3 regions of the Rhizobium sp. SJZ105 genome follow, and region 3 is predicted to be linked to each of the others. Evidence: riboswitches for the same ligand, from Rfam matches in the RefSeq annotation. Region 3 holds a riboswitch; each other region holds the start of a gene.
What was found. Region 3 has a riboswitch for thiamine pyrophosphate ahead of thiB (thiamine ABC transporter substrate binding subunit). Riboswitches for the same ligand answer to the same signal wherever they lie in the genome.

Region 1: another riboswitch for thiamine pyrophosphate. It lies ahead of thiC (phosphomethylpyrimidine synthase ThiC); the one in region 3 lies ahead of thiB (thiamine ABC transporter substrate binding subunit).
Region 2: another riboswitch for thiamine pyrophosphate. It lies ahead of FB593_RS09765 (ABC transporter permease); the one in region 3 lies ahead of thiB (thiamine ABC transporter substrate binding subunit).

What each region holds. Positions count from the first base shown of each region.
Region 1 is NZ_VIUP01000004.1:355,274-359,869, reverse strand. It holds gene thiO (glycine oxidase ThiO) at 1-832, opposite strand, end outside; gene thiC (phosphomethylpyrimidine synthase ThiC) at 834-2,657, opposite strand; TPP riboswitch at 2,752-2,863, opposite strand; gene FB593_RS16510 (acyl carrier protein) at 3,044-3,295, shown strand; gene FB593_RS16505 (acyl-CoA dehydrogenase family protein) at 3,295-4,476, shown strand; gene FB593_RS16500 (amino acid--[acyl-carrier-protein] ligase) at 4,481-4,596, shown strand, end outside.
Region 2 is NZ_VIUP01000002.1:118,203-122,798, forward strand. It holds gene FB593_RS09755 (alpha-glucosidase) at 1-578, shown strand, start outside; gene FB593_RS09760 (TadE/TadG family type IV pilus assembly protein) at 665-1,954, opposite strand; TPP riboswitch at 2,136-2,238, shown strand; gene FB593_RS09765 (ABC transporter permease) at 2,367-3,152, shown strand; gene FB593_RS09770 (ABC transporter substrate-binding protein) at 3,149-4,093, shown strand; gene FB593_RS09775 (hydroxyethylthiazole kinase) at 4,096-4,596, shown strand, end outside.
Region 3 is NZ_VIUP01000004.1:196,047-200,642, reverse strand. It holds gene thiP (thiamine/thiamine pyrophosphate ABC transporter permease ThiP) at 1-1,542, opposite strand, end outside; gene thiB (thiamine ABC transporter substrate binding subunit) at 1,562-2,575, opposite strand; TPP riboswitch at 2,614-2,724, opposite strand; gene FB593_RS15780 (VOC family protein) at 2,770-3,162, opposite strand; gene FB593_RS15775 (ABC-F family ATP-binding cassette domain-containing protein) at 3,254-4,596, opposite strand, start outside.

The DNA of each region.
Region 1 (4,596 bases), 160 kb from region 3:
TGGGATAGGCGGGGCGCACGCCCGTTCCGGTCTCGATGATTTCCGCTTCGCCGAAGGCCGGATGTACGGCATAGGCGGCGTTCAGAAACTCCATCATCGAGCGCGCTGAAATGGCTCCGGCATCCTCTGTCTCGATCATCGTCGCCCCCACCATGAAGCGACCCGGCTCACGCGGCACGATGTAAAGCGGAATGCGCGGATGTAAGAGCCGGACGGCGCGCGACAGGGAAACCTCTGACGTGACGAGATAGAGCATTTCTCCCCGCACGCCGCGAAGATTGGCAATCTCGCCCACCGCCGCAGCGCCGGTGCAATCCACCACCCGATCGAACGGCTGCTCATCCACCGGAATACCCATATGAAACCGCACGCCCAAGCCGCAAAGCCGCGTATGCAGCGATTTGAGCGCAAGGCGCGGATCGAGATGCCCCTCGCCCGGGAAATAAAGCCCGGAGCGGAACCGCCCGGCAAGGTCAGGCTCCAGAGCGGCGATGTCACCCTCATCCACCCACTGGTATCCAGTTGTTCTGGATGCGAAACGCGAAAGCTCGGCTTTGTCGCGGGCGGGCGCGACGACCAGCGTGCCGTGTCTGATGACAAGGCCGGGGGTCGCCTCATCCCACCAGTCGAGAGCCGCCTGACCGAGCGTTAGTACCGCCTCGTCCGCACTTTCACGCTCGCACCAGGGCGCCAGCATTCCGCCCGCATAAAAGGATGCGCCGCGCGAGGCTTCAGCATTGCGCTCCGAAACCTCCACGGTTGCGCCGCGCCGCGCCAGTTCGAAGGCCGCCGTCAGACCGGCGACCCCCGTTCCTTTAACAAGGACACGCATGCTACTGGCCGTCTGCCGGGGTCGCGAGCGGCATGTAAAGCTCGCCACCTTCCTTGAAGCGCGCGGCCATGGCCTCCAGCCCTTCCTTCTGCGCCTCGGCGCGGATGTCGTGGGAAATCCGCATCGAGCAGAATTTCGGCCCGCACATGGAGCAGAAATGTGCGACCTTGTGCGCCTCCTTCGGCAGGGTCTCGTCATGGAAGGAGCGCGCCGTGTCCGGATCCAGCGACAGGTTGAACTGGTCTTCCCAACGGAACTCGAACCTTGCACGCGACAGCGCATCGTCCCGCACCTGTGCCGCCGGATGCCCCTTGGCGAGATCGGCCGCGTGAGCCGCGATCTTGTAGGTGATGACACCGACCTTCACGTCGTTACGATCAGGCAGACCCAGATGTTCCTTCGGCGTGACATAGCAGAGCATCGCCGTGCCAAACCAGCCGATCATCGCTGCCCCGATGCCGGAAGTGATGTGGTCGTAACCGGGGGCGATATCGGTCGTTAGCGGCCCAAGCGTATAAAAGGGCGCCTCACCGCAGGTCTTCAACTGCTTGTCCATGTTCTCCTTGATCTTGTGCATCGGCACATGGCCGGGGCCCTCGATCATGACCTGGCAATCCTTCGCCCATGCGATCTGTGTCAGCTCACCGAGCGTCTCCAGCTCGGCAAATTGCGCGGCGTCGTTGGCGTCGGCAATCGAACCGGGCCGCAACCCGTCACCCAGCGAGAAGGAAACGTCATAGGCACGGCAGATGTCGCAGATCTCGTCGAAATGCTCGTAGAGGAAGCTTTCCTTGTGATGATGCAGACACCACTTGGCCATAATCGACCCGCCGCGTGAGACGATACCGGTGACACGGTTGACGGTAAGCGGAATGTAATGCAGCCGAACACCGGCATGGATGGTGAAATAATCCACGCCTTGCTCCGCCTGTTCGATCAACGTGTCGCGGAACACTTCCCAGTTCAGGTCCTCGGCAATGCCGTTGACCTTCTCCAGCGCCTGATAAAGCGGCACCGTGCCGATCGGCACCGGCGAATTGCGGATGATCCATTCGCGGATATTGTGGATGTTGCGCCCGGTCGAAAGGTCCATGACGGTATCGGCACCCCAGCGGATCGCCCAGACCATCTTCTCCACCTCTTCGGCCATGGAGGAGGTGACGGCGGAATTGCCGATATTGGCGTTGATCTTGACCAGAAAATTACGGCCGATGATCATCGGCTCAAGCTCGAGGTGATTGATGTTGGCCGGGATGATGGCGCGACCCGATGCGACTTCCTGACGGACGAACTCTGGCGTCACATAATCGGGTATCTGCGCGCCAAAACTCTCCCCATCACGAGCCAGCTTCTCCTTCGCCGCTTCGCGCCCCAGATTTTCGCGGATGGCGATGAACTCCATTTCCGGCGTGATGATGCCTGCCCGTGCATAGGCAAGCTGCGTTACGGCTTTTCCTTCCGTGGCCCTCAGCGGCTGGTGGCGCACGGCAAATTCAGGCGTCAGCCGCTCGCCGGTGGCAAAGCCGTTATCCTCCGGTTTGACGTGCCGACCGTCGTAAGCCGCGACATCGCCGCGCGCTACAACCCAGTCGTGACGCAGGCGCGGCAGACCCTTTTCGATCAGAACGTTATGCAATGGATCGGTATAGGGGCCTGAGGAATCATAGACCGTGACCGGCGGTTCTCCCGCCGTCGGGTGGACGGTGATTTCGCGCATCGGCACGCGAATATGCGGATGCAAAATTCCGGTTTTGTGGATTTTCGTGGAGGCGGGATGCGGCCCGGTTGTGACGACAAGCGGGATATTCTTGGCAACGATATTCATCATGAGGCTCCAAAGTTTGACAGTGGAGACCCAGTTCGAGCCGGAATGATGGAAAATACCGACGCGTCGGCAGCGCAAGTTACACGCATTCCGACCTTCGGTCTTTGCACCGTCCCTACGCCAGTATGAACTGGATCAGGTTCAACGGGTCACTGCGCATAAAAGCAGAATCTCAGCCCCTTGACGGGACACCCCTGGTGAATGGACACAAGAGAAAACACCGCCCGACATTTGTCAAGGGTGCTGCTGATGGCTGGCAAAGGTGGACGAACAACAAAAGCGCCGTTAGTGGTAATTAACCTAACGGTTTAGGCGAATATTATCGTTTTCAAATTAACGATAAGCACAAACCATCCTGATGTTAAATTCATGGGAGATAAGTCGGAATGAATGCGACTATTCGTGAAATACTGGCAAAATTCGGCCAGCTTCCTACCCCCGTCGATACGATTGAAAACGAAGCAGATCTTTATGCAGCAGGTCTTTCTTCCTTTGCCTCGGTGCAATTGATGCTGGGTATCGAGGAAGCTTTCGATATCGAATTCCCCGACAACCTCTTGAACCGCAAGTCCTTTGCCAGCATCAAGGCCATTGAAGACACCGTTAAGCTCATTCTGGATGGTAAAGAGGCAGCCTGATGAATGTGACCGTTGCGCCGCAGGATGAAACGCTGTCCGCGCGCGCAAGCCGCGTCGCAGCAATTGCCGCCAAACACGCGGACGAGGTGGACGTCACCGGTCGCTTCCCGGAGGAAGCCGTCAACGCGCTGAGACAAGAGCGCCTTCTCGGCATTCAGGTCCCGTCCTCTCTTGGTGGCGAAGGCGCATCCATACAGCAAATCGCCGATATCTGCGCCCGGCTTGGCCAAGCCTGTTCGGCAACCGCGATGATTTTCGCCATGCACCACATCAAGGCATCGAGCCTTGTGGAACACGGCGAGACAAGCCCATGGCATGCGGGCTTCATGAGCCGCATCGCAAGCGAACAGCTTCTGCTCGCATCGGCCACGACCGAAGGCGGAATCGGCGGCAATCTGCGCAATTCCATCTGCGCGATTGAGGTCGAAGGAGACATCTGCCGGCTGGAGAAGGACGCCACCGTCATTTCCTACGGCAGCAATGCGGATGCCATCCTCATCACCTCGCGCGCCCACAAGGATGCCGCCCCGGCCGATCAGGTGATGACCGTCTTCCTGAAAGATCAGTACAAACTCGAGAAGACCCATGTCTGGGACACACTCGGCATGCGCGGCACCTGTTCGGACGGTTTCCTGTTCCGCGGCGAGGCGCCGGCGGTGCAGATATTCCCAAAACCCTTTGCGGAAATCGCCGCGCAATCCATGCTTGCAAGCTCGCATCTTCTGTGGAGTGCCGTTTGGTATGGCATCGCGTCGGATGCGGTGCTGCGCGCGCAATCCTTCGTCAGGACGGCTGCACGCAAGTCGCCCGGTGTCACACCGCCAGGCGCTATCCACATTGCCGAAATTTCCACGAAATTGCAGGTGGTCAAATCCAACGTCATTGCGGGCGTAAAGGCTTACGAAGACACCAAGAGCGACCCGGACAAGCTGATGTCCATGGCGTTCGCGGTTGCCATGAACAATGTGAAGATCTGTTCTTCGGAAACCATTCTGGAGATCATCGACCAAGCGATGCTGGTCTGCGGCATCATGGGTTACAAGAACGGTACGCCCTACAGCCTTGGCCGACACCTGCGCGACGCGCATTCCGCGCGCCTGATGATTTCCAACGACCGTATTCTCGGCAATTCCGCCAATCTCCTGCTGGTTCACAAGCAGGACACCAGCCTCTTGGGATAAGACCATGGATATGCAAACATCGTTTCTCGATCGACTGTTCGAAGAAGGCCTGCTGATTGAAACGGGTGTCGATGGTCTTTACGGACGCAGCGGCCAGTTCGAGGACGTCATTGCCGCATT
Region 2 (4,596 bases), on a different contig from region 3:
CGCTGTCCTCCGGTCTTCTCGGTAATGCCTATCACCATTCCGATATTGGCGGTTATACCAGCCTGTTCGGCAATGTCAGAACCCCGGAACTCATCATGCGCTGGACGGAGATGGCAGCCTTTACCCCTGTCATGCGAACCCATGAGGGCAATCGCCCGCGCGACAATCTCCAGATCGATCAGGACGAGACGGTTCTTGGCCATTTTGCCCGCATGACGGCAATCTATGTCGCACTCGCCCCCTATCTGAAATCGCTTTCCACTGAAGCGGCCAAAACCGGCCTGCCGGTACAGCGCCCGCTTTTCCTGCATCACGAGAACGACCGGCAGACCTATGCCATTCAGGACAGCTATCTCTACGGGGCCGACATGCTGGTCGCACCCGTGTGGAAGGCGGGGGAGACGCAGCGCACGCTTTACCTTCCGGGCGATGGTGAATGGGTGCATCTTTGGAGTGGCGCGCGGTATTTTGGCGGGCACGAGTTCACCGTGGACGCTCCGATAGGCCAGCCGGCTGTGTTCTACCGCGCTGAAACGCCCTTTACTGCGTTATTTGAACAGCTTCGCAATATCGTTTGAAGCATCACCTTCCGGCTATTTCCAAAAAACGCCGCAAATATTGCGGCGTTCAATCGATGCTTTAGCAGGCCTCGCTAAAACGGCCATCAGCCCGTCAGGCGTGGTGATGTAATGGCTTTCTTGAACAGCACCGTCATCGCGTCGCTGATGCCCTGGGACGGGCTGACTTCGAAATACAGGCCCGGGGAAGCACAGCTCTGCATGCGTGAGCCGATTTCCGCCTGAAAGGGCTTGATCCAGCTATTATACCAATCATTCGTCGGCAGCGGCAGATAGGTGGTATAAAGCACCGCGATACGAAAACCCTTTTCCTTCAATTTCGTACAGTCTTTGATGTCGATCGGCTCCTGACAGCGGCCTCCCGTCAGTTTTTTCGTACAGGAGGAGGGCTTGTAACTGTCGCCCACCCCGTCTGAAACAAAGAAAATAACCTTATCCGGGTTCGCCGAGCTTGCGCCCGTGCCCGAACTGCCGACCTTATCTCCAATCTGGATCAGTGCCCGGTCGAAATCTGTTTGCTGGTCGTTGTTGTATCCCTGATAGGGGATCGACATCAGGTTGATTTCACCAGCTTTTTTCTTTGCTGCGTCCAGATCCGATGTTAGCGAAACGACCTCAAGCAGCTTGGTATCTTCCGCCCGTTCCCCAAAGGTATAGACGGCCATGCGATATTGATTGCTGCTTTTGCGCGTGGACTTTGCCGTGTCCATCAGGCTGGCGGTTGCCTTGGCAACCACGTCGATACGCGTCGTAACCCCGAGTTTCTTGGCCTTGAAGTAATAGCTGTTCGGGTCTGCCACGCCGTCCTTCACGATGTGACAGGCAAAAGCGCATTTATCGCCAGTATTCGCAACCAGGGTGGCAACATCCGTGGGTGTCGCGCCCACTCCCATGGAAGGCGTATTATCAAGCAGAAGATAGAAATCGCTGAAGGTTTCCGTTTCGTATTTGGCCGTGGCCGTGCCGCCAACCGAAACGAAATCCTTCCCCAGAAGCCCTGAGAGCGTCGTGCTGACCGACGCCTTGAAGCTGACGGACGACTCGACCACATTGCCGTGCTTGATCACCGAAACATCGACAGAGGTTATGGTGTAGTCCGCGTCGCCGCGCTGATTGCCATCGAAGAATGCCCGGGCTTCTTCATTGCCGACGGGAATGACACCGTCCCCCGACATCTTCTTTGCCGCCTGAACACTTGCGGACATATCGGCGACTGCCGCCAGAGCCGCGGAATCCGCCGCCTGCTGCAGATCGGCTTTGACCGACATGCCGCGCGTAATATCGAGCGCCACACCGGCAGCACCGCACAGAGGCACCATGAGCAGCGCGGTCAGAATGCCAAAATTTCCAGATTTCTCTTGCCAGAAGTTTTTCAAGTTCGCCCCCAACCAATCTGGGAGCTGAAGCTAATACAGCGGAATTGAAAAGCGGTTTCAATAAATAACTAATTTTTGATTAACTTAATATAATCGACAACTAATATGTTCGCGGCAAATTCGCCAATATTCTCGTTAACTTTCAACGTTGACATTACTTCAAAACCCTCCTAGCAAAACAGTCTCTTCCGAGGGGAGCACCTGACGGTGCTGAGATGGCGATGAGCCGGACCCTTGAACCTGATCCGGGTCATGCCGGCGTAGGAACGGAAACTGTAGCGCGTTTGCGTTACTGCCCTTTCTCTTCTCCGCTTTGCCCGGATCTCCGTGATCGCCACAGCTGGAGACCGAACGATGATGATGAAACATCCTTCCCTTCGTATACGGTACGGCTGCGTCTGAGCCCCGGCCGATGCGTGCCTCCCATGCGCTGAAGGGCGTCGTTCTTATTCTGATTGTCTGGCAGCTGGGCATCTGGCTGTTTGCACCGCCCCGCTACATCCTGCCCTCGCCCGCCGATGTTGCCGCAGCACTCCTGCGCCAGCCAGCCTTCCTGTTCGGACAGGCCATGGTGACATCAGGTGAAATGGCTGTCGGGCTTGCGGCTGGCATTGCCGCCGGCATTCTCGTTGCCTTTACGATTGCCGCCGTCCCGCGTTTTGGCCGCCTCGTCTGGCCCATGGTTCTCGTGTTGCAGGCATTTCCGGTCTTCGTGCTGGCCCCCATTCTCGTACTCTGGTTCGGTTTCGGCATGGCCTCGAAAGTTGTCATGACGGCGATCATCATCTTTTTCCCCGTCGCTTCAGCCTTCACCGACGGCCTCAATCGCACGGATCGGACAATCCTCGATGCCGCCTCGCTGACGGAGGCGAGCCACTGGCAAATCCTCACCCGGCTGCGTGTGCCGCTGGCGCTTCCCTCACTCATTTCCGGACTGAGGGTCGCAGCTCCGCTCGCCCCGCTCGGCGCGGTCATTGGCGAATGGGTGGGCGCCTCCGCCGGGCTCGGTTTTGTCATGATCCAGTCAAATGCCCGCATGCAGACCGACACAATGTTCGCCGCCATGACCATTCTCGCCGTCATGGCGGTGCTGCTGCGGCTTGTCGTCGACCGGGCAACGGCCAACCTCGCCCCCTGGGCCAAAGAAACAGACCACGTCATTCCTTTCAAACATTTGCGGAGACTTTCGGCACCATGAAACGAACTCTTCTTTCCCTCGTCGTCGCGGCAGCAAGCGTGCTTTCGCCCGCGCAATCGCAGGCGGCAGACAAGCTTACCGTATTGCTGGAATGGTTCGTGAACCCGGACCATGCACCGATGGTGATCGCCAAGGAACGCGGCCTTTTCGCCGATGCAGGGCTGGAGGTCGAGTTGATCCCGCCCGCAGACCCATCCGCCGTACCGCGTCTGGTCTCGGCAAAGCAGGCCGATATCGGCGTTCACTACCAGCCGAACCTCTATCTAGACCACGATGCAGGGCTGCCGCTCGTCCGTTTCGGAACGCTGGTCGAAACGCCGCTGAACACCGTCACCGTTCTGGCCGACGGGCCTATCAAGAGCCTGAAGGACCTGAAGGGCAAGAAGGTCGGCTTCTCCGTTTCCGGCTTCGAGGATGCGATGCTGAAGCGGATGCTGGAGAAGGAGGGACTGACGAAAGACGATGTGGAACTGGTCAACGTCAATTTCTCACTCTCGCCGTCCCTGATCGCGGGCAAGGTCGATGCCACGCTTGGCGGCTTCCGTAATTTCGAACTGACGCAGATGAAGCTTGAAGGCCACGAAGGCCGCTCGTTCTTCCCCGAGGAACACGGCGTGCCCGCCTATGACGAGCTCATATTCGTCACGCATCGTGATCTCGTGAAAGATAGCCGCCTGCCGCGTTTTCTCTCGGCCGTTGAGCAGGCCGCGATTTTCATCACCAACCACCCACAAGAATCCTGGCAGCTTTTCATCAAGGCCTATCCGAACCTTGACGACGCGCTGAACAAACAGGCGTTTTTCGATACGCTGCCGCGTTTCGCCAAACGTCCAGCCGCACTTGATCGCGCCCGCTACACACGCTTCGGCACCTTCATGCAGGACATGCAACTGATCAAGCAGGCGCCGGCGGTGGAAGACATTGCCGTGGAGTTGCAATAACCATGGCAAACAGTTTTCCGACTGCGGCGAAGGCCGCAGAGATCCTCGAAAGGGTAAGGCAGACGCGCCCGCGCGTGCATTGCCTGATGAACACCGTGGTACAGAAATTCACCGCGGATGGCATTACCGTCGTCGGCGGCATCCCCTCGATGACAACCTCACTCGAAGAAATCGGTGCTTTCGTCACGAAAGCCGATGCGGTGACGATCAATCTCGGCACGCTCGACGCCGACCGGCGCAAAGTCATTCGATTTGCCGTCGAGATCGCCCGCGCGGCTGGCAAGCCGTGGATTCTGGACCCCGTGCATTGCGACTATTCGCCATCGCGACTGGCGTTCGCGCGTGACCTGATCTCGCTTGGACCCACCATCGTGCGCGGCAACAGCGCTGAGATGAGCCTGATCGGTGCTGTTCCGAACGCCATCAGGATAGAGACCGGACCTGTCGATAACCTGCGCGACGCCACAAGGAGTGTCAGAATCGTCAACGGTCACCCGTGGATG
Region 3 (4,596 bases):
GTATCCGGCGGCATCATTGGTGCGGTAGCTGCCCATATTGCTATAGACCAGCCATGGCAAGGTGATGAAATTTTCCGATCCGAACAGGGCAACCGCCCCAAGATCACCGAGCGACAGGGCCATGGCAAAGGAAAATGCCATCAGCAGCGGCCGCCGCAGAACCGGCAGATCGGCGAACCGCAGCCGCGTCAATCCCTGAAGCCCAAGGCTGGCGGAGAGCCGGGACGTGCGTAAAAAATGGCTGGTGAAGGCTGGCTCCAGCACCCGCATGGCAAGCGGCAACGCCATCAGCATGTTGATGAGTGCCACGAGAACGGGAGCATAAAAACTGACATCTCCAAAGGGCCGCAGCAACAGGAACCACCCGCTTCCCAGCACGACGGGCGGCACCAGCAGCACCAGCGATGACCCCGCCCCGAGCGTGGCGGACAAAAGGCGCAAGGGTTGAGCCGCGTGCCGTTTGGAACCCACGGCCCGTCGCGCACAGATGATCGCAAAGCAGCAGAGCACGACGAGAGTTGCGGAGAGCGCAGCGATTGCAAGGCTGGTCGCCGCCGCACGCAGGAAGATCGGCGCTGACAAAAGACGCGGCAGATCGGCCCCCAAACCCGAGACGGTTATGGCAACAAGCGGCAGGCCGACCAGCAGAACCGCAAAAATGATTGCCGCTCCGTCCCACAGGCGCACGCCAACACGCTTGCCGTCGAAACGGCGAACAGGGCGGCCAAGTGAAGCAATTTCCGCCTCGGGCGATGGCAAAAAGGCAAGAAGGCCGAGCAGAACTGCTGTGACTGCAATCTGCAAAACCGAAAGCGCGATTGCCCGTTGCGGATCGAAATCAAACCGCAGCGCCTGATAGATTGCGACCTCAAGTGTCGTCGCCGCCGGTCCACCGCCCAGCAGAAGCACTAGCGTGAAGCTGGTGGCGCACAGCATGAAGACAAGCCCGGCAATACCGGGAACAAGCCGCGAGACGGCCGGCCACTCGATGAAGCGGAAAACCGAAACCGGCCCCATGCCAAGACTTGCCGCCATCCGCCAATATTCGCCCGGAATCCGCTCCAGCCCGGCCAGCATCAGCCGCACCGCAAGCGGCAGATTGAAAAACACATGGGCGATGAGAATGCCGGAGAGGCCGTAAATACTGAAGGGCTGCTCCGCACCGGCAAAAACAAGGGCAGTATTCAAAACACCCTGCCTGCCCCAGATCGTGATGATGCCGAAGGCACCAACGATGACCGGCAGCCCCATCGGCACAGCCATCAACCTGATAATCCAAATCCGCCCGGGAAAATCCTGTCTGCGGGAGAGCGCAAGCGCCACCGGCAGGCCGAGAACAATAGAAAGAACAGTGGACAACGTTGCCTGATAGAGCGTGAAGCGCAGGATTCGCAGCGTGTAGGCATCCACGATTCCGGCGGCGGATGTACCGGCATCGAACGACAGTAGTGCTGAGACAGCAAGCGCCATGAACAGGAAAACGGCGGCAAACGCCGCCGTTCCGCCAATGATCGACCATCTGTAGTCGCGACGCAGCATCATGCGCGGGCGTGCCTCTTGCTCAGTTCATGCTCATGGCCGCAAGCCATTCGTCGATCCAGGCCTTGCGGTTCTTCGCCACCTCTTCCGGGTCCATCAGGAAGGTCTTCTGCGGTACGACGAGTTTGGAAAATGCCTCGGGCAGGGGCGTGGACGTTGCCGCGACCGGCATCATCCAGTTGTTTTCCGGAATGGCATCCTGAAATCCTGATGTGAGCGTGAAAGCGAGGAACTGCTTCGCCAGTTCCTTGTGCGGCGCGTTTTTGAGAAGGCCGGAAACCTCGATCTGGATGTAGTGCCCCTCGGAAAAACCCGCGGCCTGATAGCGATCCGTCTTTTCCGAGACCATGTGATAGGCAGGCGACGTGGTGTAGGAGAGCACCATCGGCACCTCACCCTTGGTGAAAAGGCCATAGGATTCCGACCAGCCCGGCGTGACGGTGAGAATGCGCTTCCGGAGCTTCGCCCAGGCTTCCGGTGCCTTGTCGCCGTAAACGGACTTCACCCAGAGCAGCAGGCCAAGCCCCGGCGTGGAGGTGCGCGGGTCCTGAATGGCGATTTTCTGTGAAGGATCGCCGTCCACCAGATCTTTCAGGCTCGTCGGCGGATTTTTTATCGTCTGCGTGTCATAGACAACGGCGAAATGACCGTAGTCGTAAGGGACGAAAATATCGTCCTTGTAACCGCCAGGCACCTTGGCCGCCGATGCATCGATACCGCTGATATCGAAGAGGCCGGTCTGTTTCGCTTCCGCGACCAGATTGGTGTCGAGACCAACAACGACATCCGCCTTCGACGCCGCCCCTTCAAGCTTCAGGCGGTTAAGCAGCGCCACGCCATCCGCCACACCGACGAAATTGACCGTGCAATTGCACACCTTCTCGAAGGCCTCTTTCACCTTGGGGCCGGGACCCCATTCGGAAACGAAGCTTTCATAGGTATAGACGGTCAGTTCCTGTCTGTCCTGAGCAGTGGCAATACCGGGCAGAAACAACGAAACGGCAACGAGGGAATTCAGGAAAAGACGACGGCGCACGGGTATCTCCTCAAAAAACGAAAAGGGAAATAGCCGCTTGCCTTAAGCCGTCTAATCCCTCCGCCGGTATGAACCGGATCAGGTTCTTCGGGTTGGCAAGCCTCTCAGCCTTTTGCACGCAAGCACAAAAGACACCCCGTTAGATCAAGATGATGATGTAGTCCCGCTGTCTCTGATTGGCAAGATGGCTGCCGTCAGGCCTGCTGCACCATGTGCACCAGTTCCCAGACATGGCCGTCGGGATCCTGAAAACTACCGGCATACATGAAACCGTGATCCTGAACCGGTTTCCAGCTGCTGCCACCCGAGGCGAGCGCCGTTTCGATCATCCGGTCGATTTCCTCACGGCTTCCCGCTGTGAGACAGGTCAGGACCTCGGTGCTGCGTTTGGCGTCGGCGATATCGCCATTGATGAAATCGCGAAAACGCTCCTCCTGAAGAAGCATCACGAAAATGTTCTCCTCAACGATCATGCAGAGCGTGCGGTCATCCGAATATTCCGGATTGAAGGTGAAACCGAGAGCCGTGAAGAAGCTTCTCGATGTCTCGATATTCTTGACCGGCAGATTGACGAAGATCATGCGCATTTTCTGAACTCCTCCGAACCCGCACAGGAAACGGCAATTCCGCCTCCCTGTCAAAGGTGGATGAGACCTCAGTCAAGAAATCGCAACCAAGTCACCCTTCAATTTCCTCGCGCAGCATCTCCAGCTCCAGCCATTCCTCTTCCATGGCTTCGAGCTTTTCGCGCAGCTTCGTCATTTCCTGCGCCAGCGTATTGAAGGTAGCCGGGTCCTTGGTGAACAGATTGGGATCGGCCATGCGCTGCTCACGCTTGGCGATTTCGCCCTGCGCCTTCTCCATCTCCTTTGGAAGGTTTTCGAGCGCAAATTTTTGCTTGAAGGAAAGCTTGCCCTTGGCCTTTGAAGGCTCCTGCGACGCGGAGGCGGAAGGGGCGGTCTTTGCCTTTTCCTGCTTCTCCGCCTTGCGCTTTTCTTCCGCAGCACCCTTGCGTTGCGCCATCATGTCCGAATAGCCGCCGGCATATTCGATCCAGCGTCCGTCCGGCTGGTCCGGATTGGCGGGCGCGATTGTGGAGGTGACGGTACGGTCGAGGAAATCGCGGTCGTGGCTGACGAGAATGACCGTGCCGGAAAAGCCCGCAACGATCTCCTGCAACAGATCGAGCGTTTCGATATCGAGATCGTTGGTCGGCTCGTCAAGGATCAGCAGGTTGGTAGGCCGCGCCAGAATGCGCGCAAGAATAAGACGGGCGCGCTCACCACCGGAGAGGTTGCGGATGGGCGTGCGGGCCTGTTCCGGCTGGAACAGGAAGTCCTTCATGTAACCCGTCACATGTTTCAACTCGCCATTGACCAGCAAATTGTCGCCGCGACCGTCGGTGAGGTAATGAGCGAGCGTATCGTTTGGATTGAGATCTTCACGCTTCTGGTCAAGTGTCGCGATTTCCAGATTGGTGCCGAGCTTTACCGTGCCGCTATCGGGCTGAAGCTGGCCGGTCAGCATCTTCAAAAGCGTTGTCTTGCCGGCACCGTTCGGCCCGACGAGACCGATGCAATCACCGCGATGCACCCGCAGCGAAAACGGCGCGATGATCACGCGCTCGCCGTAAGACTTGGTGATTGCGTCTGCCTCGATGACCAGTTTGCCGGATTCCCGCACCTCCGCAGCCGTCGCCTGCACGCTGCCCGGCGGTCCCTTGTGGCCGCGATAGTCCGCACGCATTGCCTGAAGCTCGCCCACGCGGCGCATGTTGCGCTTTCGTCTCGCGGTCACGCCGTAACGCATCCAGTGTTCTTCACGCTCGATGGCCTTGCCGAGCTTGTGCTGCTCCAGCTCTTCCTCTTCCAGCACCTTGTCGCGCCATTCCTCGAAATGCGCAAAACCGCGATTGAGACGACGGGACTGGCCGCGATCCAGCCACACGGTCGAGGTCGAAACCTTCTCCAGAAAACGCCTGTCGTGCGAGATCAGCACCAGCGCGCTACGCGTCTGCTGCA